Regions from separate parts of the Alteromonas australica genome, predicted to be linked through region 1. Evidence: predicted binding sites of a transcription regulator. Region 1 holds the regulator's gene; the other holds the start of a gene.
What was found. The regulator MetJ, encoded in region 1, represses methionine synthesis genes. The targets are predictions, from matches to a motif close to TAGACGTCTAGACGTCTA.
Positions count from the first base shown of each region.

Region 2: thrA (bifunctional aspartate kinase/homoserine dehydrogenase I) is a predicted target of MetJ. The motif match lies at 2,441-2,458, and genes of this name have one in related genera.

Region 1 covers NZ_CP008849.1:3,814,214-3,817,852, forward strand. Annotated here, with positions in the region: gene rpmE (50S ribosomal protein L31) at 1-97, shown strand, start outside; gene EP13_RS16585 (hypothetical protein) at 180-494, opposite strand; gene EP13_RS16590 (malic enzyme-like NAD(P)-binding protein) at 875-2,110, shown strand; gene metJ (met regulon transcriptional regulator MetJ) at 2,191-2,517, opposite strand; gene metF (methylenetetrahydrofolate reductase) at 2,669-3,562, shown strand.
Region 2 covers NZ_CP008849.1:3,280,791-3,284,429, forward strand. Annotated here, with positions in the region: gene thrA (bifunctional aspartate kinase/homoserine dehydrogenase I) at 1-2,246, opposite strand, end outside; gene EP13_RS14430 (LysR family transcriptional regulator) at 2,546-3,418, opposite strand.

The DNA.
Region 1 (3,639 bases):
TTGCCACCCTTTCTACACTGGTAAGCAGCGTAACGTTGACACAGGTGGTCGTGTTGATCGCTTTAAGAAGCGTTTTGGTGCATTGGGCAAAAAGTAAGCCTGATACCCTTTTCGCAAAAAAGCGCCTTTATGGCGCTTTTTTTATACATTAAATATACTATTTAAAAAAAGACGTGCGATTAATGCACACTCCCTTTTTGTAAATGCTTCGCCCAATTGCCGCCACTTCGTTCATTGCACGCTTGTTCACTTTCAAATCGAAAACTTTTGGCTTCCCCTTTTACGGCTTCGCAGGCGAATTCCGCAGCTTCTACAAATGCGCTGTACCAACCATTGGAAAGTGCCCTTGCTTTATGTGCCTCGGTTTCAAACACCGCAACAATCTCAGGTCGACGCCAATGCCCTATATGGGTTAACCACACAAACCCTTCCTGCTTTTGCTTTGCCCATTCACACACATCGGTTAACTGTTCTACCAATCGTTCTTCAGACATCACTTTCTCCTTAACACCGCCAGCACATAGATACTGTTTCACAGAAAAATAGAAAAAACGTATAACTTACAAAAACATCATAAATAATGTGAATAACTAATATTCGACAAGGTGACTGGTCTTAGGCGTCGTCCTCCCCTACATTGAGTTATGTAAAAAGCTGATCAGATATGTACCACTTAATGGCGTGTGATACAGTTGCCACGTGAGAATACGTCAGCAAATTTGCATGCTATCTGGTTCTCATTTAGGCAATTTTTTGCTTCTAATTAATATAAACCATAGCAAAAACTGGGCAATGACAAAGATAAAAATAACCCCCTTTATCGCTATCTGGTAAACACGTTGCAATAACCCTACATCTAAGGATACGTTTACTCATGTCAGATTTTAGACAACGCGCACTCGATTATCACGCAAAGCCTACACCAGGAAAAATTCGTGTCGAGCTTTCGAAGCCGGCGGATGGCGTAGATGACTTGGCTCTTGCCTACAGCCCTGGCGTAGCGGAGCCGGTGAGAGAAATTGCCGAAGACCCCGACAACGCTTATAAATACACAGCTAAAGGCAATATGGTGGCGGTCATCAGTAACGGTACTGCCATTTTAGGATTGGGCAACTTAGGCCCTCTGGCGTCAAAACCCGTGATGGAAGGTAAGGCGCTCCTGTTCAAACGCTTTGCAGGCTTAGATGCTATCGACATTGAAGTAAAACACCGCACCACTGAAGAGTTCATCAACACGGTGGCCAATATTGCAGATACCTTTGGTGGCATTAATTTAGAAGACATTAAAGCACCTGAGTGCTTTGAGATTGAGCAAGAATTGATAAAGCGCTGTAAAATCCCGGTGTTTCACGACGACCAGCACGGCACGGCTATTGTAACGGCTGCGGGTATGTTAAATGCGCTGGAAATTCAGGGCAAAAATATCGAAAGTGCCAAAATAGTCTGTATGGGTGCAGGGGCTGCAGCCGTTGCTTGTATGGAATTACTGATTAAATGTGGGGCGCAGCGTGAGCGCATTTATATGCTCGATCGCAAAGGTGTTATCCATACTCGCCGGGAAGATTTAACCGAACACAAAAAGCTGTTTGCCAACAATACGGATAAACGCACGTTAGAAGACGTAATGGCAGGCGCAGATATCTTTGTTGGGGTATCCGGCCCTGACGTACTTCCACCAGAAGCATTGGCACTGATGGCGGAAAACCCCGTGGTGTTTGCGTGCTCTAACCCTGACCCTGAAATTAAGCCAGAACTCGCCCATGAAGTTAGGCAAGATCTTATTATGGCAACGGGACGCTCTGATTACCCTAATCAAGTGAATAACGTGTTGTGTTTTCCCTTTATTTTTCGCGGTGCATTAGATGTACGTGCGAGCGCGATAAACGACGAAATGAAAGTTGCCGCGGTAGAAGCGTTGCGCAGTATTACAAAAGAGCCGGTTCCTGAAGAAGTGCTTAAAGCCAGCAATAGTGAAAGTTTGGCGTTCGGAAAAGAGTACATTATTCCTAAACCTATGGATCCACGCTTATGTGAACGTATCGCCGGCGCTGTCGCCCAAGCGGCGATTGATTCTGGTGTGGCCAGAATACCGGGTACCTCTACGGACTAACTTGCTGTCGAGTTAGTCACTAATCTCAACCCATCTAACCCATACGGTTAGATGGGGCCCTCTACTAGGCTTATTAACGGCTAAGATTCTTTTTCATTTTCTACACTGGGGTCTATCCCCATTTCTTCCATAATACGGCGCGCCTCTGCCGGAATACGATTCGGGTTGTCTTTTTTCAAGTCGTCATCATTGGGCAATGGCTGACCTGTAAATGCGTGTAGAAAAGCTTCACACAACAATTCTGAATTAGTCGCATGTCGAAGGTTATTAATTTGGCGACGTGTGCGTTCATCCGTTAGCGCTTTAAGCACATTAATTGGAATAGACACAGTGACTTTCTTTACTTGTTCACTTTTTTTGCCATGCTCTGCGTAGGGGTGAATATAGTTACCGTTCCACTCTGCCATTATACTAACTCAGTCCACTTTTATTTTATGTTATGAACCGAAATTCTAAACAAGTTCACGAAAAGGTCAATTGAGCAGTGTAAACCTCTTGACGTCTAGACATATATTCATTAGTTTAGACGTCTAAACGTCTATAAAAGAGTAATAAGTCATGGTTTCTTACGCACAAGGTGTGGATGCACTAAATCAGTCCCTTTCGGAACTGCGCGATATTGATGTGTCATTCGAGTTTTTTCCGCCAAAATCTGAAAAGATGGAGCAAACCTTGTGGAAGTCAGTAGAACGCTTGGCGCCACTAAAACCTAGTTATATGTCGGTTACTTACGGTGCGAACAGCGGTGAACGTGATCGTACCCACGACGTAGTAAAGCGCATTCAACAACAAACTGGCGTTGCCGCCGTACCTCATCTCACGTGTGTGGATGCCAGTCGCGATGAACTTAAGCAAATTGCAAAAGACTATTGGGATTCCGGTATTCGCCGAATTGTGGCGTTACGTGGCGATCTTCCTCCTGGTGTTCAAAAAACTGAAATGTACGCTTCTGATTTAGTGGCCTTGCTTAAAGACGTGGCCGACTTTGATATTTCCGTGGCTGCTTATCCTGAAAAACACCCTGAAGCCCCTAACGCCCAGTTTGACTTACTCAACCTCAAGCGCAAAGCAGAAGCCGGTGCCAGCGAAGCCATTACGCAGTTTTTCTTCGATACCAGTGTATTTTTACGCTTCAGAGATCGCGCCGCTGCAGCCGGAATAGATTTAGACCTCGTGCCGGGCATTCTACCCGTAACCAACTATCAAACTTTGGTGAAATTTGCGGGCTTTACCAATGTTCACGTGCCAGGCTTTTTACACAAAATGTTCGATGGTCTTGATGATGATGACCAAGCCACACGTAACCTAATTGGCGCAAACATCGCCATGGATCAGGTTAAGGTATTAGCCAAAGAAGGCGTGAAACACTTCCATTTTTACACCCTTAACAGAAGTGAATTAAGCTACGCCATTTGTCATATGTTGGGTGTACGCGGCAACGGGACAAAATAGATTTAAACGTTTTATACATGAAACCCTTTGCTAGTCATGGGGCACGCGTTATACCATTTACCTTGTTTTATGACGAA
Region 2 (3,639 bases), 530 kb from region 1:
CTGCCAATGTAACGCAGTACTTTGCCTTCTGCTTTTGCGCTTTCTACTCGTTCTTTGAAACCGTCGTCTAAGGCTGGAAGCTGCTGCATAAACTCATCAATAGAGCAGTCTTCAGCGAACCCCTCCGGTAACACCGATTCAATTTCAATATCCGAAAGCTCAAGAGATAGGTCTGCTTCTCGCGCCATGATAAGTAGCTTACGGGCAACATCCATGCCGCTCAGATCGTCTCTTGGGTCAGGCTCTGTAAAGCCATTTTCTTTGGCTGTAGCCGTGGCTTCAGACAACGTCATGCCTTCGTCTAGCTTGCCAAATACGTAAGAAAGGCTACCAGAAAGGATCCCTTCAAAACGGTGCAACACATCACCTGCACTAAACAGCTTTTGTAGATTATCGATTACCGGTAGTCCAGCCCCTACAGTGGTTTCATAAAGGTACTGGCGATTAGTCGATAAGGCCGTATTTCTCAGCTTACGGTAATACGCCATAGAGCTGGTGTTCGCCTTTTTGTTCGGTGTGACCACATGAAAACCGTTTTCCATCATAGCCACGTACTGCTCGGCGATGGCTTCATGGCTTGTACAATCAACAATAACGGGGTTAATCAAACTGTTGTCATTGGCAAACTGTTGCAGACGTTCAATAGAGAGGCCCTCGCTCGCGGCGGCAAGTGCAGGCTGCCAATCTTGTGAGAGGTCTATGCCTTGGCTGTTAAGCAGCAATTTACGGCTGTTGGCAATACCGTACACCCGCAACTGAATATTACGCTTTAATAACGCAGGTTGCTGCTTAGAAATTTGGCTTAATAGCTCGGTACCTACATTGCCACACCCTACGAGAAACACGTCAATGGTATGGCGGTCGGAGAAAAAATTCTGATGAATCACCTTCACCGCTTTTTTCGCACGCTTACTTTCAATCACGGTTGAAATTGAACGCTCTGATGACCCCTGCGCGATAGCCACGTTGTTAACCCGCGCTTGAGCAAGGGAGTTAAAAAATTTAGCAGCAAGTCCTTTGGTTTGACGCATACCATCACCCACAAGGGTAACAATCGCGAGATCTTGTCGTATTTCAATGGGATCAAGCAATTGGTTCTGAAGTTCCAACGCAAAGGCATCTTCCAGTAACTGGAGCGCTTTTGGCGCGTCTTTACTTTGAATACAGAAACTGATGGAATACTCAGAAGACGACTGGGTAATTAAGCTGATAGAGATATTGGCATTTGACATCACTTCAAATACACGGCTTGCCATTCCCACCATACCTTTAAGACCTGGGCCTGCTACATTGAACATGGTGACATCATCAAGTTGTGAAATGCCTTTAACCGATGTCCACTTTTCACTTTTTTCATTACTGATAAGCGTACCGGGTGCAGCCGGGTTCAATGTATTGCGGATCAAACAAGGAATATGATGTTGCGCAATGGGGCCAATGGTTTTTGGATGCAGCACTTTCGCACCAAAATAAGATAGCTCCATTGCTTCTTGATAGGTTAGCTTGTCAAGCAGTACTGCGCCTTCTACTTGATTAGGATCGGCGTTATAAACACCGTCAACATCTGTCCAAATCTCACAACAGCTGGCGTCTATACAGGCGGCTAATATTGCAGCTGAGTAGTCTGAGCCGTTTCTGCCTAACGTGACTTTCTCGCCGTCTTCATTGGCCGCGACGAAACCGGGCATAATGAGCAGCTCACTACCATCGTTAGGCACATCAGTAAATCTGGCCTTGCTGAGAGAAACATCGGCGATGCTGTCTAGATAATCGCCCTCAGCCAAAATATAAGATACAGGGTCAATAATGCGATTTTTAATATCCTTGGCAGACAATATTGCACTAAATAACGTGACAGAAATGTACTCACCAATACTTAATATGCCTGCCGACACATTATCGGGTGCAACACCTAACAGCTTAATACCCTCAAGGTGTTGCTTTAACACCCCTAAATGGGTGTCGATAAAGTCGATAACGTTTGCATATTCAAACCCCGTAAGCGTTTCGTTCAAGGCGCTTGCAATACCGGTAACGGTGCTGGTGAGCTTTTCAAAAAGGGGTTGGAAATCCTCACCTGCGGCTGCTTGCTCACACAAAAGCGATAGTGCATTCGTTACCCCTTTAGGGGCAGAGAGTACAACCGCAGCACCGTCGGTTTGGTGGGTGGCCGTGCTAATGTCCGTCACGCGCAAATAGCGCGGTGCGTCGGCAAGTGAAGAACCCCCAAACTTTAAGACTTTCATGTGCTGCTCCTATTATTTACGCCAAAGCTCTCTTTCTTAAACTAGGTTGGCGTGAGTAAAAAAAAGCCCGCTCTCTGTAAGGGCGGGCTTTCGTTGTCTTTTGCTTACTTGCACTAGCCAGCGACCGCCCTATTTAAGGTGGTAATCATAATGCTGGTGGTGCCCATAAGAAGAATCTTTTTCATAACGACAATTTGCCGTATAGACGTCTATCTGTCAACCGCAGTTTTCACCATACTGTATTGCACAAAGTGAAATATTTCCTGAAACTCGTTTCGAATTAAGCGATATTAGCTGACTTATCCGTCTTCGAGGTGTTGCCCCAAGTAATCCACCAGCACGCGAACTTTAGGTGCCATATGACGATTAGAAGGAAAAAGTGCCCATACGGCCTCTTTTTCGTCTCTATGATCTGCCAGCACTTCGATGAGCTTGCGTTTTTCAAGATCGTTGCGCACGTAAAAGCCAGGCAGTTGCACCAATCCCAACCCTTCTAAGGCGGCGTGACGAAGGGCGTTACCACTATTATATTTAATTCTCCCCTGGATTTTATGCACACGAGACTCCCCTTTCCAATGAAATCGCCAATAGGAGTGGGAGCCCACCAAACATGCATGGGCTTTTAAATCGTCCAACACTTTAGGTTCACCATGTTTACGAAGGTAGTCTTCACTCGCGCATACAAACAGCTGGCGTGTGGCTAATTTTTTCGCCACTAAGGAAGAATCTTCGAGGTGGCCAATTCGAATCGCCAAATCCAGCCCTTGCTCAATAATGTCCACGGTGTCGTTAGAAAATTTACACTCAATTGAAATATCCGTGTATTGCTTCAAAAAGCGATTAAGCAGGGGCGCAACGAATGCTTCTCCGAACGCCACTGGCACCGTCATTTTAATCAAACCACTGGGCACGCGTTGTAACTCCGTCACCATTAGCTCAGCGTCCTGGAGCGCAGCAAGTGCAGGAGCACATTGGGCGTAATACACCCTCCCCGCTTCAGTGAGCGACACATTGCGAGTAGAACGATTAAAAAGCTTTACGCCTAATTGCTTTTCTAAACTCGCGACTTTTCTGCTGACTTGCGCCACAGACGTGTCGAGTTTAATCGCCGCAGAAGTAAAACTGTTTAAATCAGCCACCGTGGTGAATTCTATTATTCCTTCCCAAACCATGCTGAATCTCTTTTTTATGCTCATCGTCTTTGCTTTTGACACTGCTGAATAGGCTAACTTAAGCGGCGACGATATTAAGGTTAAGGGTCATACCCGTATACTAGCCTATTATTTCAAATATGTAATAATGAATTACCTGTATTGTATTTATCAAATAGACCTCTACTTCTATACTTAAGCCCTAAGATTTATCTCCCCCTTCCCTCATTGGGAAGGCAACG